3 regions of the Clostridium sp. CM036 genome follow, and region 2 is predicted to be linked to each of the others. Evidence: predicted binding sites of a transcription regulator. Region 2 holds the regulator's gene; each other region holds the start of a gene.

Region 1 (10,849 bases), 360 kb from region 2:
TGTCATGCAAAAAACTTTTGAAAAAGGTATAATAAATTCTGCATATGTAGGAAAAGAAAAAGAGATGCTTAAAAAAGTTTTTAAAGGTAATATTATTTCTATGGATAAGTAAATTTATCTATAAAAATGTAGAAATTATGCATAAATCCTTAACAGATTTCATAGTATTTTATGAGAGTTGTTAAGGAGATGATAATATGGAAGATAATATAAAACTGTATAGTGAAATGGAAAGATATGAAATTATCAATATCAATGATGGTGACAAATATAGCAATTTAGGTAATAATGATGTAGTTATTGATGAGAATGGGCTTTTAAAATTTTTAATTATAAATGAAGGAAGCTCTAAATTTAGTTTTTTAAAAAATAATGATATTATTGAAGTACCTTGGGAATATGTTAAAAAAATTGGTTCCAGAACTATAATAATTGATGTTGATAATGAATTTTTAAAAAAATCTCATATATAATTTTGGAGGACAGAAATGAAGATATTAGTGCAAAAGTTTGGAGGTACATCTGTTTCAACAGAGGAAAAGCGGAAGCTTGTAGTAAACAAAGTTTTAAATGCAAAGGTTCAAGGATATTTTCCTGTGGTAGTAGTATCTGCAATGGGAAGAAAAGGTGAGCCTTACGCTACAGACACATTGCTATCTTTGGTAGATGATAATTTCAAAGTAGCAAATCCATTAGCAATAGATTTGCTAATGAGTTGTGGTGAAACTATAAGCACTGTAATAATGTGTAGCGAACTAAATAATAGTGGAATTGATGCTGTGCCTTTAACTGGTGGACAAGCAGGTATAATCACAGATTCTAATTATAACAATGCAGCAATACTTAATGTGGACACAAAAAAAATATTGGATATTTTACAAAAAGGGAAAACCCCAGTAGTAGCAGGATTTCAAGGCATGGATGAAAATGCCTATGTTACGACTATTGGGAGAGGTGGGAGTGACGTTACTGCTGCAATACTAGGGGCAGCACTTAAGGCCTCTCAGACTCAAATATACACTGATGTAGATGGGATTATGACAGCGGATCCAAGAATAGTTTCTGAAGCGACTTTAATAAAAAAAATAAGTTATGATGAAATCTTTCAATTTGCAGATCAAGGAGCAAATGTTATACACCCAAGGGCAGTTGAAATATCTAGAAAGTATAATATACCATTAGTAATAAAAAATACTATGAATGATTGTGATGGAACAGTAATTAGTAATTTGGGAAATGAAGGTTATGAAAATATAATTACAGGTATTACGCATATGAATAATAGAATTCAAATAAAAATATGTGAAAATTCAGGTTCTAGTTATGATGATATATTTGATATTTTAGCTGAGAATCTTATAAGTATAGATCTTATAAATATTTTTCCTAAGGAAAAAATATTTACTATTGATGAAAAAGACTTTACTAAATTTGCTGATTTAATAAGAGACCTTAATATGTCCTATTCATTTGTGAAGGATTGTAGTAAACTTTCAATTATAGGTTCAAAAATGAGAGGTATGCCTGGCGTTATGGCGAGAATACTTAAGGCGTTAACTAAAGAAAATGTTGAAGTACTGCAAACAGCAGATTCTAATATGACTATATGGTGCCTTGTAGAAACAGGATATGTTGAAAAAGCAATTAACGCTCTACACAGGGAATTTAAATTAGGATAAAAAATGTATATAGTTTCTCTTAATGCACAAAATAAAATGGATTAGGAGGAATGAAAATGTTGAAAACTGAAAAAAACGTAAATGAACAGGTTGAAAATATTAAAGAACTGGGAACAACTAACATCCCAACTCAGGATACTAAAATTCAGGTTTTGTCTATTATAGGTCAAATAGAAGGACACATGATGTTGTCCCCTCAAACAAAAACTACTAAGTATGAACATGTTATTCCAGAGCTAATTGCTATGGAGAGGGATGATAAAGTAAAAGGTATTCTTATAGTTTTAAATACTGTAGGAGGAGATGTGGAAGCGGGTCTTGCAATAGCAGAGATGATTAGAAGCCTTAGCAAACCAACTGTATCACTTGTAGTAGGTGGAGGCCATTCAATAGGTATACCACTGGCAACAGCAGCTAAGTACTCATTCATTTCCCCATCTGCAACTATGATAATTCATCCTATAAGAATGAATGGTCTAATAATAGGGGTACCTCAAACTTTTGAATACTTCAATAAAATGCAAGAAAGAATAACAGAATTTATTATTAGAACCTCTAAGATTGATAAGGAAACGGTAAATAGATTAATGCTTCAAACTGATGAGCTTTTAAATGATATGGGTACTATACTTATAGGAAAACAAGCAGTTGATAATGGGTTAATAGATGAGGTTGGTGGCATTAGTGAGGCATTATCAAAATTAAACGAAATGATAGGTTAAAAATAAATTAGATATAAACAGGTTAAAATAGCCTATTTATGTCTATTTTTAATGATTTGTTACTATGACAAATATAATCTAATAATTTTTTTATATAACTAGTTTAAAATTGATTTATAAATCTATTGAAAGTTAGAGGAGATTTCTAAACTTTGTAGAAATAATAAGGATAGAGGTGATACTTTGGCTAGAAAAAAAACTAAAACTAAATCTAAAGTTGCAAGTAATGTAGATGCTAATAGTGAAATTTATGGAATTATTTTAATAACAATAGGCATATTAATTTTATTAAGTATCTTCTCAACTAGGGGTTCAAATTCTAATTCCATATCAGGTATGATAGGTAATCTGATTAATCATGTGCTTTTTGCAATATTAGGAGTGGGTGCATATCTTTCGCCGTTCCTTATAGTATTTATTGGTATTTGCAAAATCGTTAAGAAAGGTAAGATAAATTTTAGTAAGAAGTTTTGTGGAATAATACTTTTTATAATAAATACACTATTATTTATACAAATGTTATCTTTAAATAAGTATTACACTAAAGGAGATTTTTTGCTCGGAATAAATAAGATATACAATTCAGAAAGTGTACTACATGGTGGGATTATTAGTTATTCAATTGATGTACTATTACATACACTATTTGGAGCTGCGGGTAGCTATATAATTTTTATTGCTATTTATGTTATATGCTTTATTATAATATTAAACGTATCGCTTAATGATGTCTTTTTTTATTTAAAGGATAAATTTATTATTAAAAAGACTGCGAGTAAAAATGATAGTAAGGATTTATATATAGAAAATAATGATAAGCAAGAAGAATTAGTAGTTCCAAATGGAGAAAAAAATAAATTTATTAAAGATATTAGCAGCAATAAAATTAAAATAATCGATTTTATAAAATCAAATGAAATTGCTACAGATGCGGAAGGATTAAATAAAGAAGAAACTGTTAGTGGTGTTAGGAATGACAATGCACGTACTTTAAAAGAAAGGCATATAGATAATTCTATCAACCAAGAGTTGGAGAAAGAAATTCAATTAAATAGTGTAAATTCAAAGCCAAACTATAAATATGAATACCCCACTGTAGATTTATTAAATGAAAATAATACTTCCAAAATGAATAAAAACGATAAAAAAGAATTGCTTAATAGTGCCAATAAGCTACAAGAGACACTAAGTAGCTTTGGAGTTGAAGCAAAGGTTATTCAAGTTACAAAAGGACCCTCAGTGACAAGGTTTGAACTTCAACCAAATGCTGGTGTTAAGGTGAGTAAAATTGTAAATCTAGCAGATGATATTGCACTGAATTTAGCTTCTTCCGGGGTAAGAATCGAGGCACCGATACCTGGTAAGGCAGCTGTAGGCATTGAAGTACCAAATAAAGAGTTAAGCGCAGTATACTTAAGAGAAGTAATAGAATCTAATGAATTTTCAGCTTCAAACAAAAATTTATCCTTTAGTTTAGGAAAAGATATAGGCGGTAACTGTGTTGTTTCGGATTTAACAAAAATGCCACATTTGCTGGTAGCAGGGGCTACAGGCTCTGGAAAAAGTGTTTGTATAAATTCATTAATAATAAGCATACTTTATAAGTATTCTCCAGAGGAGGTTAAGCTATTATTAATTGACCCTAAAGTTGTCGAATTAAATATTTATAATGGGGTACCTCATCTATTAATACCAGTTGTAACAGATCCCAAAAAGTCTGCAGGTGCTTTAAATTGGGCTGTAAACGAAATGTCAAGAAGATACAAGAGTTTTGCTGAAAACAATGTGCGAAGTATAGAAGGATATAATGAATTAGTAAATAAAGGCATTGTTGAAAATAAATTGCCGTGGATTGTTATTATAATTGATGAGTTAGCAGATTTAATGACGGTCTGTGCTAATGATGTAGAGGAATATATTGGAAGACTTGCGCAAATGGCAAGAGCGGCAGGAATGCATTTAGTAATTGCGACGCAGAGACCATCAGTTGACGTTATTACGGGTGTAATAAAAGCCAATATACCTTCAAGAATATCTTTTGCAGTTTCGAGTCAAATAGATTCAAGAACAATTTTGGATTCCTCTGGTGCAGAGAAATTACTTGGGAAAGGTGATATGCTTTTTTATCCGGTTGGAGAGGCTAAACCATTTAGAATACAAGGAGCTTTTGTGTCAGAAGAAGAAGTTGAACGAGTTGTTGATTTTATAAAGAATCAGACGACAGAAGTAAACTATGAAAAAGAAATAATAGATGAAATAGAGAGTAGTTCAAATAATAAAAGTATTGATGATGATATTGATGAATTATTAAATGAAGCAATAAGAATAGTAGTTGAAAATGGACAAGCATCTACTTCCTTATTGCAACGTAAGCTAAAAATAGGGTATAATAGAGCAGCAAGAATTATTGAACAAATGGAGGAACGAGGGATTATATCAGGTAGAAATGGAAGCAAACCTAGGGAAATATTATTAAGTGATAGTGAGTTAAAGGAACAATAAAAAAAAAATGTAAGAATAATTGTAAATACCCTTGTTTAATTTGCAAATCACATTTACAATAATTTATGGGTACAAATGTAGGAAGATAAAAATAATTAGCTATTATTTACATAAAGAGTCAAACAAGTAGTATGATATTTGGTAAATAGGAGTTACTCAGGTTGATAAACAAGGAGGATGACTGGTGGAAAAATTAAAAGTTGGAGTTATAAATTTAGGCTGTGATAAAAATAGAATTGATAGTGAGATTGTAATAAGCAGTTTAAGTGGGAAATATGATATGACAAATGATCCTAAACTAGCAGATATAATTTTAGTGAATACTTGTGGATTCATAGAATCGTCAAAACAAGAATCAATAGACACTATTCTAGAAATGTCAGAATACAAAAAGAAATATAATTGCACAGTATTGATTGCGACGGGTTGCCTTACTCAGCGTTATGGGTCGGATCTGATTGAATTGATGCCAGAACTTGATATAATCCTCGGTGTTAATGATTATGACAAGTTAGTAAGTAGTATAGAAGAGGTTCTTTTAAAAAATATTAAAGTACAACATTGCACTTATAGTGATGATAATATTAATGAAGGACAAAGAGTATTAACTACAGAAACATACTCTGCTTATATTAGAATTTCCGAGGGCTGTGATAATGCTTGTGCATATTGTGCAATACCAAATATTAGAGGAAAATATAGAAGCAGAAAAATGGAGAATATAATACAAGAGGCTAAGGATTTAAGTGAACATGGTTGCAAGGAAATTATTTTAGTTGCTCAAGATACCACTAGATACGGGATAGATTTATATGGTGAAAAAAACCTACATAAATTAATAAGAAAAATTTCTCAAATAAGTGGGATTGAATGGATTAGAGTACTTTACTGTTATGCAGAAGAAATGACGGATGATATTATTAATGAAATTTCTTTAAATGATAAAGTTTGCAAATATGTAGATATACCAATTCAACATATAAGCGATGATCTTCTTAAATCCATGAAAAGGAAAGGAAGAAAAAATATCATAACAGAAAACATAAATAAGATGAGGAAGGGTATTAAGGGATTAACCCTTAGAACTACATTAATCGTTGGATTTCCAGGAGAAACGGAAGAAAATTTTGAAGAATTGAAACAGTTTATTAATGAAACTAAATTTGATAAATTGGGAGTGTTCAAGTACTCAATGGAAGATGGTACTGCAGCTGCAGAGATGAAAAATCAAATTCCAGAAGAAATAAAGGAAAAACGTGAAGAAGAATTAATGATTGTGCAACAAAATATATCAAAAGAGATAAATAGTAAAAAAATAGACAAAATTTACAAAGTTTTAGTAGAAGGATTTAATGGTAAAACTTATTTTGGTAGAAGTTATGAAATGGCACCAGAAGTTGATGGAACTATTTTCTTTGAATCTGACAAAGATTATAATAAGGGAGAATTCGTAACAGTAAGGGTTACCAAAGCGTTAGAATATGATTTAATAGGAGTTGTGTGCTATGAATCTTGCAAATAAACTTACAATGATTCGAATTTTTTTAGTACCTATATTTTTAGTATTTATGGCGGTTAAAGGAATACCTTATGGAAGAGAACTGGCGACAATTGTTTTTATAGTAGCATCTCTCACTGATAAGTTGGATGGCTATGTAGCTAGAAGCAGAAATCAAATAACTAATTTCGGAAAATTCATGGATCCTCTAGCAGATAAACTTTTAGTAACTGCTGCACTTGTTTCATTAGTGGAGCTTCAGATTGTGTCTAGTTGGGTAGCTATGATTATAATTGCTAGAGAATTTGCAGTTTCAGGACTTCGAACAATAGCTGCTTCAGAGGGAAAAGTAATTGCGGCTAGTAAATGGGGGAAACTTAAAACCGTTATTCAAATAGTAGCTATAATTACAGCATTGATAAATTTATCTTACGCAAATACGTTATTAAATGCGTTAACCAATATTTTCATGGCTGCCGCAGTAATTATTACAATAATATCTGGTGTTGACTATTTTGTAAAAAACAAAGGTACAATTAGAGTCGATAAGTGATTAAATTATTAGAGTTTGTTAATAATACAAATAAAAGGATTTCTTTAGTAAATGAAAATGGCAGATATTGCTTTGTATGTTGACCATATAAAATAAATGGTGTATACTTAAATTCAGAACAAACGTTCGTCGAAAAAGGATGGTGAACCCGCAGGGGAAATTTATGAATAATGAAAAATTAAAAGCGCTAGAAGTAGCTATGGGTCAAATAGAAAAACAATTCGGAAAAGGCTCTGTAATGAAACTTGGAGAAAATAGTAAGTTAAATATAGAGGCTATTTCCACTGGTTGTTTAGGACTTGACATAGGCCTAGGCATAGGTGGTGTACCTAGAGGAAGAATAATAGAAGTTTTTGGACCAGAATCTTCAGGTAAAACTACAGTTGCACTTCATATAGTTGCAGAAGCTCAAAAAAATGGTGGTACAGCTGCATTTATAGATGCAGAGAATGCTTTAGACCCTGAATATGCTAAAGCACTAGGAATAGATATAGAAAATTTAATAGTATCACAACCAGATACTGGTGAACAGGCGTTAGAGATTACAGAGGCTTTAGTTCGCTCTGGGGCTATAGATGTTATCGTAGTGGATTCGGTAGCAGCTTTAGTGCCTAAAGCTGAAATTGAAGGCGAAATGGGAGACTCCCATGTAGGACTCCAAGCAAGACTTATGTCGCAAGCTTTAAGAAAACTTGCGGGTTCTATAAATAAATCCCAATGTGTTCTTGTATTTATAAATCAATTAAGAGAAAAAGTAGGAGTAATGTTTGGTAACCCAGAAGTAACCCCTGGTGGTAGAGCGTTGAAATTTTATGCATCTGTTAGACTAGATATTAGAAAAATAGATACAATTAAACAAGGCGATGAATTTATGGGTAATCGAACAAGAATAAAAATAGTTAAAAACAAAGTAGCTCCTCCATTTAAGAAAACTGAATTTGATATTATGTATGGTCACGGCATATCTCGAGAGGGCGATGTTCTAGATATAGGAGTTGTAGAAGAGATTGTACAAAAAAGTGGAGCATGGTTCTCATATGGAGATATACGACTTGGACAGGGAAGAGAAAATTCAAAACAATATTTTAAAGAAAACCCTTTGGTTATGTTAGAGATAGAAAACAAAATTAGAGCAAAACATAACCTACCATTATACAAGAACGCAGAGACTAGTAAAAAAGAAGTTAGCAAAAAAGAAGCAAGTAAAAAAGAAGCATAAAAGCAAGTTTTTACTTGCTTTTTTTCTTTAACTTATAATTAAGGAATATTATTATGGTATCAGGCATATGCATTCTATGATGCAATATGCTAAAGTTTATCATAACTACTATATAATAGTAAGAATAAAGACTTATTTAAACGTTAAAATCTTGACATTAACTGAAAAGTAATATAAAATAAATACAAATACTGGTTTAGTATATTTAAATTGTTACCAATTAAATATAGCACCTTTTCTAGCTTTCATATTTACTCTTAAATAGATTTGAAATAAGCAAAGGAGGTGTTGATAATCAATGGATACTAAAAGTCAAACAATGCTCATAGTAGTTTGTGCTATTTTGGTTGTTGTTTTAGCATGTATTTTTGTTATAATTTATATTAGAAAAAATATATCTCAAGCAAATATTTTCAAGGCCGAAAAAGAAGCTAAAAAAATTATTGATGAAAGTGTAAAAGATGCTGAATCAAAAAAGAAAGAGGCTATTTTAGAAGCCAAAGAAGAAGTTCACAGACTTAGAACTGATTTAGAAAAAGAATCAAGAGAAAGACGTAATGAAGTTCAAAGGTTAGAAAGAAGAAACATCCAAAGAGAAGAATCATTAGATAAAAAAAGTGATGTGCTGGAGAGAAAAGAAGAAAATCTTAATAAAAAACAACAAGAAAGTGAAATGCTAGAAGCAAGTGTACAAGATTTATACACAAAGCAAAGAGGAGAATTAGAAAGATTATCAGGGTTGACATCTGATGAGGCAAAACAAGTTTTATTAGATGAAATTAGAAAAGAAATTAAACACGATGCTGCAATTATGATTAAAGAAATTGAAACTAAGGCAAAAGAAGAAGCTGATAAAAAAGCAAGAGAAATTATTACTTATGCTATTCAAAGATGTGCAGCCGATCATGTAGCAGAAACAACAGTTCATGTGGTTTCGCTTCCTAATGATGAGATGAAAGGAAGAATAATAGGTAGAGAGGGTAGAAATATTCGAACTCTAGAAACGCTTACAGGAGTAGATTTAATAATAGATGATACACCTGAAGCAGTAATTCTTTCAGCATTTGATCCTATAAGGCGCGAAGTTGCTAGAATAGCACTTGAGAAACTAATAGTGGATGGAAGAATTCACCCTGCTAGAATTGAGGAAATGGTAGAAAAAGCTAAAAAAGAAGTTGATAGTGACATAAAAGAAGAAGGAGAACAAGCAACTTTTGAAACAGGAGTGCATGGACTTCATTCGGAAATTATCAGGCTGCTTGGAAGGCTTAAATACAGAACCAGTTATGGTCAAAATGTATTAAAGCATTCTATAGAAGTTTCATATTTAGCTGGACTTATGGCATCTGAACTTGGAATTGACCCAACACTCGCTAAAAGATGCGGTCTACTTCATGATATAGGTAAAGCTGTAGATCATGAAGTTGAAGGTCCACATGCGCTTATAGGTTCAGAAATAGCTAAAAAACACCATGAGTCCTCTATTGTAGTAAATGCTATTGCAGCGCATCACGGTGACGTTGAGTTAGAATCCCTTGAAGCAATACTAGTTCAAGCGGCAGATGCTATATCAGCGGCAAGACCAGGTGCAAGAAGAGAAACTTTAGAAGCTTATATTAAAAGATTGGAAAAATTAGAAGAAATTGCAAATTCTTATGAAGGTGTAGAAAAGTCATATGCTATTCAAGCTGGAAGAGAAGTTAGAATTATGATTAAACCAGAAATAATTGATGATGCAGGTGCTGTTGAAATGGCAAGAAATCTAGTTAAAAGGATTGAAAATGAACTAGAATATCCTGGTCAAATTAAAGTAAATGTAATTAGAGAAACACGAGCTATTGACTATGCTAAATAATTAAATGTAAGATTAAATCCTCTTGAGATTTAGAATATTTCTAAACCCTAAGAGGGTTTTTTATTTCATATTACATATTATTTGGAAAAGTATGTAATGTGGAATCAGGTTGCTTCATTTACATCACAAAAAAAAAGTGATATATTAGTATCATAAGAATTAAATTAATATAAGTATTGGGGGTAAGAAAAATGGTATTATCTAAAAAAGCAAAGCAAATAACAACATCTTTAACACTAGATATAACTGCAAAGGCTAAAAAAATGAAGGCTGAGGGCATAGATGTCATAGGATTTGGTGCTGGTGAACCTGATTTTGATACACCCAAAAACATTCAAGAAGCAGCTATAAAAGCAATTAAAGAAGGCAGGACAAGATATACAGCGGCTTCAGGTATTATTGAACTAAAACAGGCAATAATTGGAAAGTTAAAGAGAGAAAACAACTTAACTTACACACCAGCTCAAATTATAGTTTCAGCTGGAGCAAAACAATGCTTAGCTAATGTATTTCAAGCTATTTTAAATCCAGGAGATGAAGTTTTAATTGGAGTTCCATATTGGGTAAGTTATCCAGAATTGGTTAAATTAGCAGATGGAGAACCTATCTATATAGAAACAGAAGAAATTAATGAATTTAAATTAACAATAGCGAGCCTTAATAGAGCATTAACGCCTAAATCTAAAGCAATAATATTAAATAGTCCCAATAATCCTACAGGTACCGTATATTCAAAGGAAGAACTTATGGAAATTGCTGATTTTGCAAAAATAAATAACTTAATCATAATATCGGATGAAATTTATGAAAAATTGTTGTAT
Region 2 (10,849 bases):
GTTTAAACTTTGGGAGGTAACGGCTGCGAATCTTGAAATGGAAAATGATGAGTTTGTAGGGCTTTATGATGAAATGGATAAATATGCAGAGGTAGAAGACTACGAAGATATATGCTTTAAAATACTTGAGCAAAAACTTAAAGAAAAAAATAAAAAATTAATACTATTAATAGATGATACTTTCGGTATTCTAAAGAAGTTTAAAATCTATGAGCAGCAAAAACTTAGAGAAATTCTATTAACCTCTGCTGAAATTCGAATTATAGGAGCATCTTCAGAAGTTTTAGAATTTACTTTTGATTATAGTAAGCCCTTCTATAACTTCTTTAATCTGATAAAATTAGAAGGATTAAATTCAGAAGAAACTGTGGAATTTTTTGAAAAGTTAGGTGGAATTTTTAATAAGAAGGGTATAAATGAGATACTTAAAAGTAACAGTGGGAAAATAGAAGCTTTAAGGCGGTTAACAGGTGGGGTGCCAAGAATCATGGCATTACTTTTCGATATTTTAAATGTTGACAACGGACCCGTATTTAAACAATTAGATACATTACTAGATAGAGTAACACCTCTTTATAAACATACAATGGATAGGTTATCTCCAGTGCAACAGGAAATTGTTGATGTTATAGCTTTACGCTTTGATGCCATAACCACAAAAGAAATAGCAGATAAAATAAGAATGCAAAGTAAAGAAGTATCCGCTCAGTTAAATCAATTAGAAAAAAACGGAGTAATAAATAAAACACCTGTAAATAAGAAAAATTATATGTACAAAATAAAAGAACGATTTTTTAACATATGGTATATGATGAGGTTTGGGGGAGAAAAAGAAAAACAGCAGGTGAAATGGCTTGTGGGTTTTTTTGAAAGCTGGTGCAATAAAGAGGACCTAATTAACAAAAGTGAAAAAAATGAAAAAAATGAAAAAAATGAAAATGATTTTAATACCATTTATGTTTTATCTGAAACCTTACTTTCTAATGATCGAATAGAAGAATCCTTAGAAAAAGCTCGCTTATTTTTAAGATCAGCTAATAATACAGATAAATATAATAAATCTATTAATGAATATTTAATTTTTCTAATGGCTAAAAAACAATACAATTCCTTATTTAAAATGTTTAATGAAGCTGAATTTAAGCTAAAGGATAAATTTAAGCCTACTTATTATGCGTTAATGTATTTTATGAAAAATCAAAATGAAAAATTTGAAATTGAGTATAAAAAAGTTGGAAAAGAATTAGAGGAAACTGTTGAAGAGATTATTGAAAAAGTTAAATCATCACCTGCGGTGCTGTAATAGTAAAGAAAGAGACAATTAAATACATACTAATATGATTGATATATAAATAAAACTATTCTACATCGGTATTATTTATGTTACTATTATTACGGTAGTTAAAGTTTAAAACACATAATATATACATAATAAAAAGGGGACCTGGAATCATGATAGACATAACAAAAGTATACCTTCAAAAGAAGTATAAAATAAGTTCAAAAACGCTAAAACTCTATGATATAGCAATACAAGATGTACAAGATGAGTTTAAAATTCTTGATGAAATAAGAGAGTTTAATCAACTTAAGGTTTTGACCGCACTACAAGATGAACGAATTAGCGAATGCCATTTTACAAATTCATCTGGATACGGTTATGGCGATATTGGGAGAGATTCATTAGATAAAGTATATGCAAGAATTTTCAATTGTGAGAGTGCACTCGTTCGGCCGCATTTCGTAAATGGAACACATGCAATTGGAGCGTCCTTATTTGGTAATTTAAGACCTAATGATACCATGATATCGGTATGCGGAACACCTTATGATACACTTCTTAATATAATAGGTATAAATGCTAAGGAGGATATAGGCTCATTAAAAGATTATGGTGTAAAATATAAACAATTAGAATTAAACGATAACTCTAAAGTTGATATTGATTTAATGAAAAAGACACTGATTGAAGATAAGTCAATAAAGCTAATTCATATTCAAAGATCTACTGGATATGGCTGGAGAAAAGCATTATTAATTTCTGAAATAGATGATATTATAAGCGCTGCAAAAGCTATAAATCCAAAGGTTATTTGTTTTGTAGATAATTGTTATGGTGAATTTATTGATGTTACGGAGCCTACAGATGTAGGAGCAGATATAGTTGCTGGATCCCTCATAAAAAATATTGGTGGTGGAATTGCACCTACAGGTGGATATATTGCAGGTAAAGAAGAATATGTACGACAAGCTTCTTACAGACTAACAACTCCTGGAATAGGAGGGGAATGTGGTTCTACGTTTGGAGTTATGCGTTCTTTATATCAAGGACTATTCATAGCACCACATATAGCTATGGAAGCATTGAAGGGCGCTATTTTCTGTGCAAGAATTATGGAACTTGCAGGTTTTGAAGTTCTTCCTAAGTATACTGATAAAAGAAGTGATATAATTCAAGCAATTAAATTTAATGATAAGGAAAAGTTAATTAATTTCTGTAGGGGTATACAAGAGGGGTCTCCCATTGATTCTTTTGTTCAATGCGAACCGTGGGACATGCCAGGATATGAAGATAAGGTTATAATGGCAGCAGGTGCATTTATTCAGGGAGCATCTATAGAATTATCTGCAGACGCTCCAATAAGAGAGCCTTATATAGCATATTTACAGGGTGGATTAACGTTTGATCATGCTAAAATTGGAATACTAATAGCACTTTCAAGAGTTATTTGAACTAGAAAGTAAATATTTATGACTTAATAATAGAATAAAAAAATCCTGCAATTGATATATTCATTGCAGGACTTTTTTGTTACATAAAATCTTTAAAGGTGGATATTTAATACTTTCTGTAAATACCAACAAGTACACCTAAAATTACACAGTCATCAACTATGATAGGGGACATAGTTGAATTTTCAGGCTGAAGCCTTATATGATCTTTTTCCTTGAAAAATCTTTTAATAGTTGCTTCATTATCAATAAGAGCTACAACTATATCGCCATTTTTAGCGGTATTGATTTTCTCAATTATAGCAAGGTCTTTATCCAATATTCCTGCTTCAATCATGCTGCTACCAGAAACTTTAAGCATAAATAGTTCATTATTGGTTTTAGTGAAATTTAAAGGAAGTGTAAATGTATCTTCAACATTTTCAACTGCGAGTATTGGTTTGCCAGCAGTGATTTTCCCTATAATAGGTATATCTATAAGTTCTTTTCTTATGACAGAATCCTTTATTAATTCAATTGCACGAGGCTTGGTAGGGTCTCTACGGATAAATCCTTTTTTTTCTAGTCTTGCTAAATGCCCATGAACAGTCGAAGTAGATCTTAATCCTACGCCATCACATATTTCTCTGACTGAAGGTGGATATCCTTTTAGTTGTACCTGTTTCTTTATAAAGTTATATATTTCACTTTGCTTATCTTTTTTTTCAGTTAACATGTAAACGCCTCCCATTCATAGTATAATTATACCATATAAATGTAATAACATCAAACTTACGTTCTGTTTTATAGTTATTAATAAAAATAAAAAATTATATATTATTATGTATGAATACATAAGTCATTATTAAGGGGTGTTAGTGTTTGATTATTGAAAATATATTTGCTATAATAGTCTATTATGAAAGTATTTGAAATAAATAGATTGGAGTGTTGTATGTCTAAAAATTGTATATTTAATAATAAGAAAATTTGTAATAGTTGTGGAGAATGTGAAGTCTGTGAATTAAATTCAAATAAGAAATGTAATAATTGCGGTAAATGCTTAGAAATGGAAGGTTACGATGTAAAAGCTATAAAAATTGATGAAGTTTTTGAGGATAATGAGATTGAAGGGGTAGAAGAGGTAGACGAAAATATTTGTGACAGGTCTGAAATTAATTTAGCGGAAGAAGTAGATAATGATGAAAATGAAAATGATGAACTACCAAAACTTGAAGATTATGACTCAGTGGTAGCCAGCGATGAATTTTTAAAACTACATAAAGATGAGTTCATACCTGAAAACAATGAGGTTTGGGAATTTATAGATGACATAGACGGGGCAAAAGAGCTACTTGAAAATGAAGATGATAACTCAGGATTACTTCAAGAAGAATTTCCTGGACTTATAAGACTAAAAAAAATATAAGTATTAGAAAGTATATATTACGCATAATGCATTAACCGTATTGCAATACGCGTAATATATACTTTTTTTTATTCATCAGAAAGTGGATTTGACTTAACCGCATTTCTTAATTTATCATTATCTACATGAGTATATATTTGGGTGGTAGATATATTTTCATGGCCTAATATTTCTTGTAGACTTCTAATGTCTACATTTCCATATTTATACATAAGAGTAGCAGATGTATGCCTTAATTTATGAGGAGTATACTTATCTTTATTAAGTCCAGCATTACCTATATATTTTTTTACAATTCTCTCCACAGTGCGTTTATTAATTCTTCCATATTTACCACTTATAAAAAGGGCATCCTTATCTTCAGAATGAATTTTATCTATGTTCGTATTTCTAATAGGCAAATATTTATAAATTGATTTCAATGAAGCTTTATTCAAATAAATGGTTCGTTCTTTATTTCCTTTCCCAATAATAGATAATGTATCATCTTTAAAATCGGATATATTTATACTACAAAGTTCTGACAGCCTGATACCACAATTTAAGAATAATGTAATAATACTATGGTCGCGAATAGAATGCTTATCTCTAGAGCTTGTAGCGTCGAGTAGTGCCTTACTTTCACTTAATGTTAAAAAAACAGGACTTCTTTTACCAAGTTTTGGTGACTCTAAATCTATTGTCGGGTCTATAGTTAGCACTTTAGCCTTAGTGGTTAAATACTTGAATAGAGACTTTATAGATGCAATTTTTCTTGCTTTAGCGTAGTTACCATTAGCCCTATATTTCCCAAGATAGGAGATATAGGCATATAAATCCTGCAATGTAAGGGTTCTTAATGTATCTAAAGTTAGGTCACTAATTATAATGGTCTCAAGAGGTAGAGCATTTTCTGAAGAGACTAGACCTTTGTATATTTTTAAGAACTTTAATAGCAATGATAAATCAGCAGTATAAGCAACAACAGTAGAACTAGAACATCCTTTAATAGTAGATAAATAATTCAGATAATCATTTAGAAACGGTGGGAGTTCATTGTTATAAATAGTATTTATATTCGATTTCATAAGTACCTCCAAAAATCATAATAATGTCGTGAAACTTACATTTCACGACATTATTATACTACAAGAGGGGGAGCAAAATCCTGATTTTTCTAAAATAATAAAAATAAACAAATGTTTTTATTATTTTTATTATTTCCACATGCAATTTGAATTTTATTCTTCGAAAGTTATAGTGAAATCATGGCCTGTGGAGCTACAATATTACCGACTTCAAAAGGAGATTTATACTACCACTGAAATTTTCTATTTGTTAGGTTATGTAACTCTTACTTATAGAATTGGGAGACTTTCCTTCTAAAATGTCGTTAAACTAAAAAAGCTATCAGTTTTGTTTGCATCACTGATAGCTTTTTATAGTATAATTTCTATCCAATACTAAGGATTATACGTTTATAGAAGTTTCTACTCCTAATGCATCTTTATTGGCCTCGATTATTGGTTTTACATATTCATCTATAAATTCTATTACTTGACTTGGAGCTCTACCTACAAATTTAATCGGGTCAATTACAGCAAATATCTCTTCTTTTGACATCCTAAAACTATCATCATTTATTATTCTTTCTATAAGATCATTATTTAAGCCTTCTTCTTTAACGCGTTTTGCTGCAGCCATAGAATGAACTCTAATGTTCTCATGAAGTTCTTGTCTGTCCCCGCCCCTTTTAACAGCTTCCATAAGGATATTTTCTGTAGCCATAAATGGAAGCTCGTGGTTTACATGAGCAGTAATTACTTTTTCATATACTACCATATTTCCAGCTATATTCATATACAAATTTAATACTCCATCAAGTGCTAAGAAAGCTTCAGCTACGGATATTCTCTTATTAGCTGAATCATCTAATGTTCTTTCAAACCATTGTGTTGCAGCTGTTATAGCAGGATTTAATGAATTCACTATAATATATCTTGATAAAGAGCTAATTCGCTCAGAACGCATAGGGTTTCTTTTGTATGCCATTGCAGAGGATCCAATTTGATTTTTTTCAAAAGGCTCTTCCACTTCTTTCATGCTTTGAAGTATCCTTAAATCATTACTGAATTTATATGCACTTTGAGCTATTTCTGATAAAGTATTTAATACTATAGAGTCTACTTTTCTAGAATAAGTTTGACCAGTAACGGGATATGTATCTTCAAAGCCCATTTTATTCGCTACATATTTATCTAAGTCTTTTACTTTTTTCTCATCATTTTCGAATAGATTCATAAAGCTCGCTTGGGTTCCAGTTGTTCCTTTAACCCCTAGTAACTTTATTCTATCTATTACAAAGTCTAAATTTTCTAGATCCATTATTAATTCTTGAATCCATAGGGTTGCCCTTTTACCTACAGTAGTTAATTGAGCTGGCTGTAAATGGGTAAAACCTAGTGTAGGAACATCTTTATACTTTAATGCAAATTCTGAAGATTTACTAATTACATTAATTAATTTTTTCTTAATTAATAGTAAAGCCTTTTTCATGACTATTAAGTCTGTATTATCGCCTACATAGCAGCTAGTAGCCCCTAAATGAATAATACCCTTCGCATTAGGACATTGAACCCCATATGCATATACATGGCTCATTACGTCATGTCGTATTTCTTTTTCTTTATTTTCAGCCACTTCGTAATTCACATTATCTACATAGGATTTAAGCTCTTCAATTTGAGATTCTGTAATATTGATTCCTAATATCCTTTCACCTTCAGCTAGTGCAACCCAAAGCTTTCTCCATGTTCTAAACTTCATATCATCTGAAAATAAATAACTCATCTCTTTTGATGCATATCTACTATTTAATGGTGTATTATAAGAATTTCTCATATTCTGCCTCCATACGTACAATTTTAAATATAAAACAAGTTTCATTCATATTATAACATACAATAGTGCTAAAAGTAATGAAAATGTTCGTATACTTAATTTGTACTTTCCAAATTATTTTTTAGTATATAAATTTATATACCATAACATTATATACGCTTTAAAGAAATTATTAAACAGTTCTAAAATATTATATTTATAATATAATTTATACAAATAGAATAATTATATTAGTCTGGGGGTAATTATGTATAAGCTTAGTATTATCGACAAACTTTCATTCGTGTTTGTATTGATTGGTGCTTTAAATTGGGGACTTTTAGGATTGTTAAATGTTAACTTAGTTAGTCTTATCTTTGGATTTGTTCCCTTCCTTGCTAGAGCAATATACATTTTAGTAGGATTATCTGCTGTGAATATTATTGTTTTCATAGCGAGAAATAAAAAAAATTAGATCCTCTTTTCTATTAATATTATCTTAAATAGTGTAATATTAATAGAAAAATACTCCGTAAATTATTATGGAGTATTTTTGATTATATTAAATCATCTATTGGGTTTCTAGGCCCTCTTAATTGGGCTCAGTTCACAATTGCTAAGTTATACTGGCCTACGTTCCAATACTTTTATTTTAATTTCTGATATATCGATTTTTTCCATTATCACATCCTAGCTAACTAGTTACTTGGAGTTACAGTTGATTGTTTTTCGTCTGGAGTTACAGTTGGTTCTTTTTCATCTGGAGTTACAGTTGGTTCTTTTTCGTCTGGAGTTACAGTGGGTTCTTTTTCATCTGGAGTTACAGTTGGTTCTTTTTCATCTGGAGTTACAGTTGGTTCTTTTTTATCTGGAGTTCCAGTTGACTCTTTTTCATCTGGAGTTACAGGTGATTCTTTTTCATCTGGAGTTCCAGGTGATTCTTTTTTATCTGGAGTTACAGGTGATTCTTTTTCATCTGGAGTTCCAGTTGATCCTTTTTTATCTGGAGTTCCAGTTGATTTTTTTTCATCTGTGGATAGTTTGGGAACGGGAGTTTTTACATTAGGAGATGTCCCTTTAAAATAAAATCTTCCTAAACCCCCAACAATTATAACTAAAATAATTGTTGCGATAATTATCATTGCCTTTTTATTCTTACTAGTTTTCTTATTTCTAGAGAGCGCTTCCCTATTTTCTTTATTTATTGTTTGTTCAGCGCCTGTTACCTTATTCATAACCGCTGTAAAATCTTCTTTTTCATTAGGAACTATTGCTTCGTTCTTTCTCACTGCCTTAAGGATTACCTGTTTTACATTTTTAGGTATATTAAACAAAAATGATAGTATTCCCTTTTGTTCTACAGAGTCTATCTCCTTAAAATTTTCAGGTGATCTGATTACAATAATAGGCTTATTATTGTAATTAGATTGTTTTTCTACATATACTGTAACTGAAAACTCATCACCCTTACTTATAAAAGGGATATAAACCTCTAAAATGTTATCCTTTATTGAAGAATCAAATTTTAAACCTTTTGTTATTGTGGCACCCGCACTCTTTAAGTTAGTCTGTGAACCCTGTATATTTATAGTTAACTCATGAATTGTTTTATTTGATGGGTTCTTAACAGTAATAATGTATGTGCAATGTTCTTTGCCATCCGTTTTTATAGGTTTACCATTTCGTACATTACATAATATTCTAGGTCCTAAATTTCTATAATAATCTAATAGTAATCCAGATATAAATGATATTATTATAGTTATAATTGCAGTTTTAATAATATTCATAAAATTAATTTTCGCTCCCTTATTTTTTACTGTTTTTCCAGCTACATAATTATATAATTCACTTTCAGTAAATTATAAAGTAGATGGATACTTGTGACAAACTTAAAAATTGAATTGAGAAGATTTATACAAGAGCCTAAGTAATAGTAGCTACGCATCTTAATGTAGACATGGTCTTGCCAACGCCTCCCTTTTGATTGCTCACTACACTGAAATTTTCTCTTTGTAGTCCCCCTAGAAATATAATGAAGTATCGTTAAAATACTTGTTTCATTATATTCCATATATCGAATGATAGCAAATCAAATTCCCCAAATGTGGTATCATTAATAAAAATTTAACATCATAAAATACTTCATTATGATGTTGACGCTAACCCGTATAGTAACATTAATTGCTTTTTTCTACTTGCTGATTTAAATAACATACAAGTATGTCTCAACAAAGGATATTTTAAGTTGTAGTTGGAAAATAATTTTGTTAATAATTATTTTTGATGCCTTATTTATTTGTTTGATTAAATTTGTTCCATTGTTAGTATTCTCTTGTTCCCATTTTGAGTTTCTTCAATAAAGAGAATATTATATTTTGCGAGATATATGTGATTAAACTAATCAAGTTTTACTTGAAATTTTTTTATTAACAAAAAAAAGCATGTATAAATTAATATAGATGCTTTGTCTAAATGAATTTTTGATTAGTTAGGCACTAGAATTACTACTCCAATTATTACAATAAATTGCTATCATATCATTGCAGCCATTCTATTTCCTACTCTCTATGTATTTTATAATTATTATAACTTACACACTAACCATCTATTGGGTTTTCAGGGCCTTTAAGCTCTAATTGATAAAAAACAAGATTGAGCCACTTCCCAAATTTAAATCCAGCTTTATTTATCTTACCTGAATACTCGAACCCCAATTTTTCGTGCAATTTGATACTTTTTTCATTTGATTCATCAATTGCCGCCACCATGGTTGCAAATCCTCTTTCATTGGAAAATCTTATTAGTTCTTTAGCTAGTAGTGTTCCTATGCCTTTGTTTCTACAGTTACCATTAACATAAATAGAGTGTTCAATAGTATATTTATATGCAGGCCATGCTCTGAATGGCCCAAATGTAGCAAATCCGATAACCTTATTATTTTCTTCAACTACTAATATTGGATACCCCTCTTTCTTCTTTTTTTCATACCATTGTTTTCTGTCATCAATTGTGTGAACTTTATAATCATAGACAGCTGTTGTATTTAATATTGCATCATTACAAATTTCTAAAATATCAATCAAATCATTTTCTACTGCTTCTCTTATCATTTTTATACCCCTCTCACAATAAAAAGTTGCCACTAAAAATTTCTTAACGATCATTCTATACAACATTATACAATATTTTTGTTTTTTAAAACATAACCTTTTATAATTGGTTTTTTCTTTTTCTTATAAGGGTTTTTTATTAGTGTTAGACCCTAAAGTTAAAATTGCTACTGTAGATATAATACACATTCCTCCGATTACTTCAAACAATCCAAAAGGAACATGTAACCAAAATATAGAAGCAAGTGTAGCGGATAAAGGTTCTGCACTTGCCAATAAGCTAGCTTCAGTAGGTGCAATATATTGTAAACTAGCTATGTACAAATAAAAGGCAATTAGTGTACCGAATAAAACCACAAATCCAACAAATAAACTAGAAAGCAAAGACCAATTTTGACCTTGTATATTCCATGGCGGGTTTATGAAACTCAGCCCAACTCCGCCTATAAGCATACCCCAACCTACAACAATCACAGCCCCCCACTCCTTAAGCAAACTATGTGGATATAATGTATAAAAGGCAAGGGCAATTGCTGACCCAACTCCCCAAGCGATGGCAGGTAACGAAATAGTAAGCCTATCAACCGTGCCGTTAGTCACAAGAAGAAATGTTCCCAAAATAGCTAAACCAACTGAAATAAATTCTTTTGGGCTTGGGACTTTTTTTAATCGTATTGCCAAATATGCTACTATAAATATCGGAGCTAAATATTGCAACAAAGTGGCTGTCGCAGCG
Region 3 (10,849 bases), 610 kb from region 2:
ATATTTCTCAAAAGGTATTTTAAAATTATCCATATTTTCAACTTTGTTAAAAAATTCTTCTACAGAGTTGCAGTCGTATTCCCATAAATTTGTATCTAACCCTTGTAATTTAGCATTGGGTTTAAAGTATATTGTAAGTCTTAATTGCTCCATACCGTTATATTCTCCATCATCTAACTCAAAAGTAAATTGTCTAACAAACTCCGAATAAAATAAGGCTTCACCTTTAACTTCTTCTACTCCACATTGAAACAACAGACCATCATCAGCACAATCAACTTTGATACTAAAAAACTTTTTAAAAATTTCCAATGCCAATTTAGAATTTGGATTATTAAAATCAAACTTTGATTCACTTAACATATTAATTAATACTTCTTTGGATTCATTAGCATTTATCATTTTACCCTCCATTAAAATCTTATTTGGTACATAATTTTTTATTAATCTGACGCAACTCATAGGAATATTGTACCATTGAGTTATGCAAGTTGTCACAAATACCCTATTTTTATAAACACTAGCTATATTTCGGCATAATTTTTAATTTATGTATGTTATAATGCGAATGCAACATATCCAATAGGGGGAATATTAAATGAATAAAAACAAATTTTTAGCTAAGATTATAAGTTGGAGGTTCCTATAAAATGAATAATGCTGATATTAGCAAACGGTTATTTGAATTAGAGAATAAACAAAGAATGCTATTTATAGGAGTTTGTAGAGCACTAGAAAAGCTTGGAATAGAACAAGATGACAATTTAGAATTGTTTTGTATATCGCGATTTTCATATGAAGGTTTTGAAAATTTTAAGACGTTTTTATTAGAAAATTCAATTAAGCTTCATAATGAAAATTTAAGCAAAGTTAAGTTCATAAATGATTACAACGCCATTTTCTCAGATAAAAAATTATTATTATCTAAGTTAATGGAATTAGTTGATAAATCAGATGAATTTGAACAAATATGTAGTTTATATTTTGATAGAATATAAGTATTTATTCAAAAAAATGGTGTGATTCCATTAGGTAGGAAGCCTTACGGCTCCTTTCCCCTCTAAGAACCGTACTTGTGTGTTTCCACACATGCGGCTCAAGCCCTCTCTTTACCTCAAACAAGTTGGTATTTGAACTTTTTGAAAGCCTTCTTAATCAGTTTGTATCCTTCTTTGCTGTTAGGGTTCCACTTGATTGTTTTTGATGTAATAATTCCAAGTTGTCATACCTTTCATCACCGCCTAATTTAGTAGGTACAACATGATTAATATTTAAAGACTCTTCTCCAACTAATGATTGTTTACACACTCTACATTTGTAATTACTGAGTTTTGCTAACTTCATTCTGGTCGAAACAGTATCATTTATGAAATCTTTCTTATCTCTTTTTTCAAAATATTCTTTTAAACTACCATCATCAGGACTATTCGTATATTTAACTACAGCGTGCCTCACTACCGGTAACGCAGTTTATCACGAAACACTACTAATTAGCGACTTCTTGTCGCACAGTAATATAAGAATATTGTTCAATTAGTTTACTATAGGTTGTGCTCATAACCGGTTTCATTTCCATAAGTAGTAACTTACGAATTGAGTAAACTTAAAAATTATTGGAGTCTACTACCCTAATACCTTTTTCAATGATGGCTTCAGTAAATAAACCATGCCCCTCAATTAAAGTACCACTAAAAGACCCATCATAGATAGTGTTTACACCACAAGTAGGACTTCTTGACTGTAATATTGCTAAATCTATCTTTTGTCCCTTAATTTTCTCCATTGCAAGTTCTACTCCTTTGCGATATTCTGCATCTACATTCTCACCATTCTCAGACATTACAATGCCGTTTACTATCTCAGCACATGCCCTTGGGCATTTCATACCTGTCAGCAGTTCAGGACATATTTCAATCACAGTATGTCTTTGTATAAATTCAACTACACTTCTATTCAAATTATTTCCGCCATTATATTTGCAGTTTTGTCCTATTACACAGGCACTTACTAAAATATTCATGTACATCTCTCCCAACAATTCGGATTTATCCACGCATTATATAAATAATGTTTACTTCACAATAATCTACTGTTGCGACTAATACAATTATTTAATTATACTATTATTACCGTAAATTGGATATTAAAAAGAATGTATGATTTTAACCAAATATTAAATGGTTACATAAGAATTTAAAACTTGAGATTATAAAAATAATCTGAAATTTTCATTAACTACGAAATAATATTTTTGCGTATGCTATCCCAAATTTGCTTTTAAAAAGTAAGCAAGTAGTATATAATAAATATAACGAACTGATGTTCTAATATGAGTAAATAAGATTAATAAAAAGGAAGATGATTTATGCTATGAGTAAATTAATATTTCATATTGACGCAAATAGTGCCTATCTCTCATGGGAAGCTGCGTATAGACTTCAACAAGGTGAGCAGTTAGATCTTAGAACAGTACCATCTGTAGTAGGCGGAGATGAAGAAAGCAGGCATGGAATTGTTTTAACTAAATCAATGCCTGCTAAAAAATTTGATATTCACACAGGCGAGACTTTATATAGTGCTAGGGCTAAGTGTCCTGGAATAATAATTGTACCTCCAAGATATTCATTATATATGAAATGTAGCGAGGCTATGCATCAAATATTTTTAGAATACACTCCAATTATTCAGCGTTTTTCAGTTGATGAAAGTTTTTTGGATTTTTCTAATATGGAACATTTATATCCTGACTATTTGAAACTCGCTGAAACTATAAAAGAGAGGATAAAGAATGAGCTTGGGTTTACAGTGAACATAGGGATATCAAATAACAAACTGCTTGCAAAGGTAGCTTCAGATTTTAAGAAGCCAGATAGAATTCACACACTTTTCCAAAATGAAATAAAAGATAAAATGTGGCCATTACCTGTTGAAGATTTATTTATGGTAGGTAGAGCGACAGCACCTAAATTGTACAATTTAAATATTAATACCATTGGGGAATTAGCAAATTATAATTTAGATATTTTAAAGAATAAATTAAAGAGTCACGGTCAAGTTATTTGGAATTACGCCAATGGCATCGAGTTTTCAGAAGTCCGCAAGAGCAATTATATTAAAGTGAAGGGTATAGGCAATTCTACAACAATAGCCTTTGATGTGGAAGATAAAGACACGGCTCATAAAGTATTACTATCCTTGTGTGAAACAGTTTCCATGCGTTTAAGAGATTCACACAATTGTTGTACTGTGATAAGTATAAGCGTCAGGGGTAGTGACTTAATATTTTATTCTCGTCAAAAGAAAGTAGATGTAGCAACTGACTCTACTCGCAAAATATATGAAATAGCATGCTATTTATTTGATAATGTTTGGAAAGGTAATCCAATAAGACACTTGGGGATACATATCACAGACTTTTGTAGTAATGAGCTTTATCAGTGTTCGTTACTAGATAGTTTTGATTATGAAAAAGATAAAAAGATAAATGATACCGTTGATAAAATAAGATTAAAATATGGGCCAAAAGCTGTAGTTCGGTCTTGTTTTCTTCATTCAGGACTAAATAGTATGTGTGGTGGAATGGCAGATGGTGAGGAAGATTATCCATTAATGAGCGCAATACTTTGAGGAGGTTTATAATAAATGAAGGTTTTAGCATTACCTGTAGAAATGGTAAGGAATTTAGCAATTAATAGTTTTGTACAATATTGGTTTATATATGGAGAAAACTAAATATATAATGGTGGTGTAATTTATTATGAAAATAATCGCAAAACCTATCGAAATGATTTGTTGGTTTGATAAAAAGGGTATTATTCATCCTTTGAAATTTAGATTCGAAAATCTAGATGACTCCAATTCTGTAGTGAAAGTAGACAGGGTCATAACCAGGGATAAGGAAAAATTGGCTGGAAATGAAATGTTAGTATTTAGGTGTCAAAGTATTATAGCAGGTATAGAAAAAATATATGAACTTAAATTTGAAGTTAGAAGTTGTAAATGGATGATCTATAAAATGTGAATGAATATAACTAATTACTATAGAGATAAAATTTACGGCATTTCTAGTTTGCAATTTACTTATATTTTAGGCTTTGTTTTAATTTAGTGTTGAAATTTGATATATTTGTAAGTCTTGCAATAAAACTTTCACCGATTTTACAAACTCTGCTACTTATAAGAGTAAGAAACCATTAGATAAATGGCTTAAATATGCTAAATGTATGATTGCAGGTTACTCTATTAGAAAGAGTGCTAAAATTGTAGAGATTAACATTGCAACAAGTTTCTTTTGGAGACATAAAATACTTGATTGCATTAAGTCATTTTTTGGTGTAGGATCTGTTGATGGTGTAATTGAGGCTGATGAAGTATTCTTCGAAGAGAGTTTCAAAGGTACAAAACCTTCTAAAATGCCGACAAAATCTCGTAAGAGAGGTAAATAAGTTAAAAAAAGAGGTATTTCTAACAAGCAAGTGTGTATTGCTAGTGCCATTGATAGACAAGGTAATTTAATTATGGAGTTACTATGTAAAGGTAGAATGACACACCAAGAGTTAGAAAGGCTCTATGAAGGTCGTATAGGGGATAACTCTATCCTTTGTACCGATAGTCATAAGGGTTATGTTCAATTTACTAAAGATTTTTCATTGGAACATAAGCGAATAAAAAGAGGGAAACACAAAGAAGGAATTTACCATATTCAACACATTAATGCTGTACACAGCAAATTGGAAAAGTGGATGGATAAGTTTAATGGTGTTGCAACTTAATATATCAGCAATTATATGTACTGGTTCAAATGGTTGCAACTATTTGAAGAAGATAAAGAAGTTATTAAAATCAAAAAATTTATGGTTCAATGTAATGTAGCCCACGCTTATACTAAAATATCAGATTTCAAAGAAAGAGAACCTATTTTTGTTTAGTGTACATTTATATTGGAATTGATTATGTAATTATTATTCAAATATGATATAATTTAGTGCACAATTATGATATTGTAAAATTAATTTTTATTTGACTTATAGAGATAGGAAGTGATGTAATGGGATTGTTAATAGAAAGCATTATTTTATGTTTAATCTTTTTCGTAATTTGCTTTTTAGGAACTGGAAGTGACGAAAAAAATATTAAAAGTTTTGGTTCATACCCAGATGAAATACAAGGCATAATAATCAATAATGATAGGTTGAAAAATAAAATTGTAAGGAAAAGTTCTCATATGTCGTTTATATCAAATGTTTTTATATTCTCTATAGTGTTGTTTTTATTTGGATTTATTATAAGAACTGATAGTTGGAAACAAAATTTTATAAATATCTTTATTTTAGGTGAGGTTCTTAATGCTTTTGATTTTTTCTTTATTGATATGATTTGGTGGAGAAATACAAAAAGAGTAAGATTTAAAGGAACAGAAAAATTAGATATTGCATATAAAAATCCTAAAAAGCACATTAGTTCATTCTTGAAAGGAATTATTGTTTTTGTGATTGTTGCATTAGTTGATACAGTAATGTTAACTTTTTTAAAATAAATTTCAATTTATCTGATTTAAAAAGCAAAACAAGGGAAATCAAATGATATGCTCCCCTTATGGTGAATTGAACCCTAAAAGTTGAACAAAATATTTGAACAAAATATTTCATGTATGGGACTAGTAGTTTAATGTAACTGCTGGTCCTTTTACGCTACTGATTTTCTATAATTAACTGGACTTAACCAATTCAAACTTTGTTTGATTCGATCATTGTTATAGTATTTGATATAATCGATTAATTCCATCTTTATTTCTTCCATTGATGTAAATTCCCTTATATACAATAGCTCAGTTTTTAAAATACTAAAAAAGTTTTCTACTACTGCATTATCATGACAGGTTGCTTTACGTGACATACTTTGTTGAATTCCTTTTGCTATTAATTTATTTCGATATGATTTTTGTTGATATTGCCATCCCTGATCCGAATGCAAAATAAGTCTCGTGTTATCGGGTATTTTTCTAAAAGCCTCTTCCAATGTATGATTAATTTGCATCATATTTGCATGGTCATTAAGATCATAACTAATAATTTCACGATTATATAAATCCAGAATTACTGATACGTATGTTTTTTGCCCACAAAATGAAATTTCACTGATATCCGTTACCCATTTCTGATTAGGTTTGTCCGCTTTAAAATTCCTGTTTAATATGTTAGGTGCGATTTTCCCAACATCACCCTTATAAGAGTTATATTTCTTCATTCTTACACAACAAAACAGTCCCAGAGAATTCATTAATTTTAGTACCGTCTTATGATTAATTATATATCCGAGTTTGTGTAACTCCGCTGTAATACGTCTGTAACCATATGTTTTTTTATTTTTATCAAAGAGTTCTATAATCTTTTGCTTTATTTTTTTATACTTATCTAGTCTGTTCATTCGTTTTATATAATAATAGTAAACACTGTGTGGAATTTGTGCTATATCTAAAAGCAGCGTGATTGTGTATTTATGCCTTAATTCATAGATTACTGTTACCTTTTCTTTGGTGTTTGCCTGGATTGAATTAAGGCATTCAATTTTTTTGTGTAATCTAGCTCCGCACGAAGACGCTCGTTTTCATTGTAAAGAGCCTTCTCCGTTTTTGTTTGTAAATCGCTTAGTTTTAAGTTTTTACAAGTGCTGATTATATTCTTTATAGGTTCTCCTTTTTTTCGGCCACGATGATCTATAGCTAAAAATTCTTTGCCATTTTCAATATAGAGTTTTTTCCATCTAAGAACTAAAGATTCATTAAGATTATATTTAGAACATATCTCATGTTTTGAAAGACCACTATTTATTAATTCTTCTGCAACCTTTATTCGAAAGTCACCTGTATATTTATTCCGTTTTCCATTACGAGGTATAAGTGCATCGTCGCCATGTAACTCCTGAATTTTTTCCCATCCTCGTATTGTTTGGGGAGCGACATCATATTTTCTTGCTAGAGCATTGCGTGAGCCATTATTAGCTTTCTTCCATTCATCAAGTATTTCTAAACGCTTTTCAAGTGTGTATTTTACTTTCAAAAAAAATCACCCCTTATATAAACAATTATAATACTTTGTCCAATAAAAGGGGAGCAGTTCATGGTAGACAGTTAAAATAATAAAACTGTTTACTATAAGGAGGGCTATTTTTTTATGGGAAGAAAATCAACTATATCAGACCAACAAAAAATTAAGGCTGTAACATCATATTTAAATGGAAAAGCTAGTATGTTAAGTTTATGCAACAAACTTCAAGTACATAAGAGTTCTTTTCAAAAATGGGTAATACGATATAAATCAGAAGGTGAAGCTGGGTTAAAACATTCTAGCAAAAATACTTCTTATACTGCCAAAATCAAGATTAACATTGTAAAAGAATATCTTGATGGGCATGGCTCACTGAATGATTTATGCATTAAGTATCATATTTCGTCAAATACAGTTTTATGCAATTGGATAAAGAAGTATAATGGTCATGAAAACATAAAATCTTCTGGAACAGGAGGAAAAATAATCATGACCAAAGGACGCAAAACTTCTTATATTGAACGCATTGAAATCATAAAGTACTGTATTGAAAACAATAACAGTTATAATAAAACTGTTGAAAAATATAAGGTATCTTATCCTCAGATTTATACCTGGATGAAGAAGTATAATCAGTTTGGTATTGAAGGGCTTTTGGACCGACGTGGAAAGCCAAAGGCTGAAGAGTTAATGACAGAAGATGAAAAGCTAAAAGCTCAATACAAGCTTTTAGAAGCACAAAATAGAAGATTACGGATGGAGAATGCTCTTCTAAAAAAAATCCAAGAGATAGAAAGAAGGCGATATTAAGCGAAGCTAGATACGAAGATACTTATCTTGCAATCCAAGAATTATCTAACAAAGATAAATTTCCTATAACTGAGTTGTGCATTATAGGCGGCGTTAGCCATTCTGCATATTATAAATGGCTACACAGAGAAAAAAGTAACCGAGTATTGAAAAACGAAGAATTATTAAAGCTTATTTGTGAGTTATATGAGGAAAAAGACGGTATCTTAGGCTATCGCCAGATGACGATTAAAATCCGTAGAGAATATAATAAAAAAGTTAATTATAAACGAATTTATCGTCTGATGCAGATATTAGGATTAAAATCCGTATGCAGAAAAAAAAGATATAATTATATTAAGTCAACTCCTGAAGTTACTGCAGAAAATATTTTGGATAGAAATTTTAAAGCAGAACAAGTCAATAAAAAATGGCTTACAGATGTAACCGAGTTTAAATATGGGAGAAGTGGACAAAAGGCTTATCTAAGTGCAATATTTGATTTAGGTGATAGAAGTATTGTTTCATATGTCATTGGTCATTCTAATAATAACCAATTGGTTTATCAAACCTTTAATCTTGCTGTTAAAGTATACCCTGATGCTAAACCAATATTTCATAGTGACCGAGGTTTCCAGTATACTTCAAAAATATTTAAAGAAAAACTAAAAAAAGCTGGAATGATACAGAGCATGTCGAGGGTTGGGCATTGTATTGATAATGGTCCAATGGAAGGATTTTGGGGAATCTTAAAAACAGAAATGTATTATCTTCATAAATTTGAAGACTATGAAAGCTTAAAGAAATCGATTGAAGACTATATAGAATATTATAATAATAGACGTTATCAAAAACGTTTAAAGTGCATGACACCAATGGAATATCAGCGATATCTATTAGGTAATGCAGCATAAATAAAGCGCCTACCAAATGATAGACGCCTTACATAAAATCTTTAATTATTTCCACTGTCTACTTGACAGGGGGCAGTTCAAAATGGTTTCCCTTAAAAATCTCTATATTTTCAACACTCTTTTAAAACATAGCCATATTTTAAAATTGAGAGCAAAAATTTTGCTCTTTTATTAGTTAATTTAGTATACTACAGACGAACGCTAACTAATAGCCATAAAGTTTATTGAAATTGCTATTTTGTTAAAACCAAGGTAGATATAATACTTTCAATGTAATAAGTCATGCTAGGCACATTGTAAGCTATAGTTCTTGGCAAAGGCATTTTGTGCAAGAATTCACACAACAGCAGATGGTTATTTAAATATTAGTAAAAATCTTTACACCTTTATAAAAAGTGTTATTTTAAAAGTATTATCTGTGTATTCTGTATCAATATCCCCGCTATATTTAGATACCACAGTTCTAATGATATCCACGCCATATCCATGTATTAGGTTATTTTTTTTATTAGTGATAAATCTCAGGCCATTTACTTTTATCTGATTTATCTTTGAGTTTTCAACCTCATAAACAAAATATCCTTTATCTGTATTTGACTTAATATTTATAAATCTGGAGTTTTTATCTTGTATTTTTGAACATGCATCTATTGCGTTATCAATAGTATTAGAGAACATGCTACATAAATCTGGTTGAGAAATATTTAATTGCTCAGGAACATAAATATTTATGTTAACATTTATACCCAAATCAATAAGCGTTTTGTGTTTGTTATTTAAAATTGAATTTACTACTTTATTCTCACAAAATGTATGAATTGACATAGAGCTTATACTTTCTGTCACATTGCCAAGGTAATGCCTTGCATCTTCAATGTTCCCCTCATACAAAAATGAGTTTATAACCCCTAAGTGATTTTTCATATCATGCAATATTTTCTTTGTGATATTCTGATTTTCTTCTATATCCATATAATGTTCCATCTGCATTACTAATTGTTTATTTAAGGAGTCAGCTTCGGAACCTAAAGCAATTTCTTTAATAACATAAAACGTAGCAATAATGCCAAAAATATATAAAGTCATTATCGTAATGACAATGAGGTTGTAAAAGGTGGTTACTTTAAATATAAAAGGAACAATGCTAAAAACAATGGAGATGAAGGTAGCTAAAGACATAATACATATGAGTGCCCATATTTTGCTAGATAAAATTTCTTTAGCCCATAATACAACCTTATAAAGAGCAAAATATATTAAAATAAAAATCAGAACTCTTAAAGAAGATTCAATTATGTCATTAAATCTATATTTGTAGATTGGGAAAAAAGAAGCTATTCTAGCAGCCAACATTTTCACACTTACAGAGATAGTTGAAACCATGGACACGGCACAAATCCTTTTTATTTTTACGTCTTTATAAAAGATTAATCCTATAATCAAGTAGATAACAAATGAATATATAATATTTTCGATATCTCCTGACATAATAGGTATCATACACATCACAAATAAGGCAAAAAAATTTAATGCAGAAAACATTTTCGAGTCTCTTTTCGTTAAAAATGCATTAAGTAATTTAAATAAAATAATTGTTTCTATAAACGAAATAATAATTAAAATAATGATTGGAATAATAACTGCAATTATCTCCATAAAGCACCCTACCTCAGTATTTGTTTTGCAAACGTTATTAAAGTCTTTTTATATCTGTTTCTACTTATTGGAACGTTGTATCCAAGTGTAGTAATAGCATGATTTTGTTCAATGCTATTTATATTAGTTAAGTTTATTAAATATCTTTGGTGACAGCGTATAAAATTTCTATTAATAAGTTCTTTTTCTACATCATCAAGCTTTGAATAAAATTCATATTCCCCCTGCTTACAGATTAGTCTAATAATCCTCTTATCACTAAAAAAATACACAATATCCAAAAAGTTAATTTTATGAGTTTTATCTTTAAAATTTATTATATACACATCACTATTTATCATATCCAAACTATCAAGAGCTTCTTTAAATACCTTAGCTATTTTGTCAATTTTAAAAGGTTTTAGTATATAATTGAAGGCTCTGACGTTATAGCCTTCGAATACA

The links. Region 2 encodes LexA, which represses DNA repair genes until DNA is damaged. Its sites were predicted from a motif close to CNAACANNTGTTNG; they were not measured.
Region 1: the regulator LexA is predicted to act here: its motif matches at 7,070-7,083, upstream of recA (recombinase RecA).
Region 3: the regulator LexA is predicted to act here: its motif matches at 2,313-2,326, upstream of ACWJKE_RS06890 (Y-family DNA polymerase).

The regions. Positions count from the first base shown of each region.
Region 1 is NZ_CM143652.1:476,599-487,447, forward strand. It holds gene ACWJKE_RS02190 (M16 family metallopeptidase) at 1-112, shown strand, start outside; gene ACWJKE_RS02195 (YlmC/YmxH family sporulation protein) at 198-473, shown strand; gene dapG (aspartate kinase) at 489-1,679, shown strand; gene ACWJKE_RS02205 (ClpP family protease) at 1,736-2,401, shown strand; gene ACWJKE_RS02210 (FtsK/SpoIIIE family DNA translocase) at 2,585-4,903, shown strand; gene rimO (30S ribosomal protein S12 methylthiotransferase RimO) at 5,088-6,425, shown strand; gene pgsA (CDP-diacylglycerol--glycerol-3-phosphate 3-phosphatidyltransferase) at 6,409-6,954, shown strand; gene recA (recombinase RecA) at 7,118-8,173, shown strand; gene rny (ribonuclease Y) at 8,472-10,028, shown strand; gene ACWJKE_RS02235 (pyridoxal phosphate-dependent aminotransferase) at 10,220-10,849, shown strand, end outside.
Region 2 is NZ_CM143652.1:836,892-847,740, reverse strand. It holds gene ACWJKE_RS04045 (ATP-binding protein) at 1-1,303, shown strand, start outside; gene ACWJKE_RS04040 (methionine gamma-lyase family protein) at 1,453-2,733, shown strand; gene lexA (transcriptional repressor LexA) at 2,840-3,448, opposite strand; gene ACWJKE_RS04030 (hypothetical protein) at 3,668-4,141, shown strand; gene ACWJKE_RS04025 (tyrosine recombinase XerC) at 4,210-5,208, opposite strand; gene purB (adenylosuccinate lyase) at 5,591-7,021, opposite strand; gene ACWJKE_RS04015 (DUF378 domain-containing protein) at 7,269-7,475, shown strand; gene ACWJKE_RS04010 (hypothetical protein) at 7,699-8,790, opposite strand; gene ACWJKE_RS04005 (GNAT family N-acetyltransferase) at 9,601-10,113, opposite strand; gene ACWJKE_RS04000 (EamA family transporter) at 10,237-10,849, opposite strand, start outside.
Region 3 is NZ_CM143652.1:1,443,358-1,454,206, reverse strand. It holds gene ACWJKE_RS06910 (hypothetical protein) at 1-402, opposite strand, end outside; gene ACWJKE_RS06905 (hypothetical protein) at 651-998, shown strand; gene ACWJKE_RS06900 (HNH endonuclease) at 1,156-1,455, opposite strand; gene ACWJKE_RS06895 (2-thiouracil desulfurase family protein) at 1,604-2,020, opposite strand; gene ACWJKE_RS06890 (Y-family DNA polymerase) at 2,371-3,627, shown strand; gene ACWJKE_RS06885 (hypothetical protein) at 3,758-4,021, shown strand; partial or broken gene ACWJKE_RS06880 (IS1595 family transposase) at 4,122-4,928, shown strand; gene ACWJKE_RS06875 (hypothetical protein) at 5,048-5,536, shown strand; gene ACWJKE_RS06870 (IS3 family transposase) at 5,686-6,516, opposite strand; gene ACWJKE_RS06865 (transposase) at 6,522-7,058, opposite strand; gene ACWJKE_RS06860 (helix-turn-helix domain-containing protein) at 7,173-7,856, shown strand; gene ACWJKE_RS06855 (IS3 family transposase) at 7,931-8,749, shown strand; gene ACWJKE_RS06850 (sensor histidine kinase) at 9,128-10,405, opposite strand; gene ACWJKE_RS06845 (LytR/AlgR family response regulator transcription factor) at 10,414-10,849, opposite strand, start outside.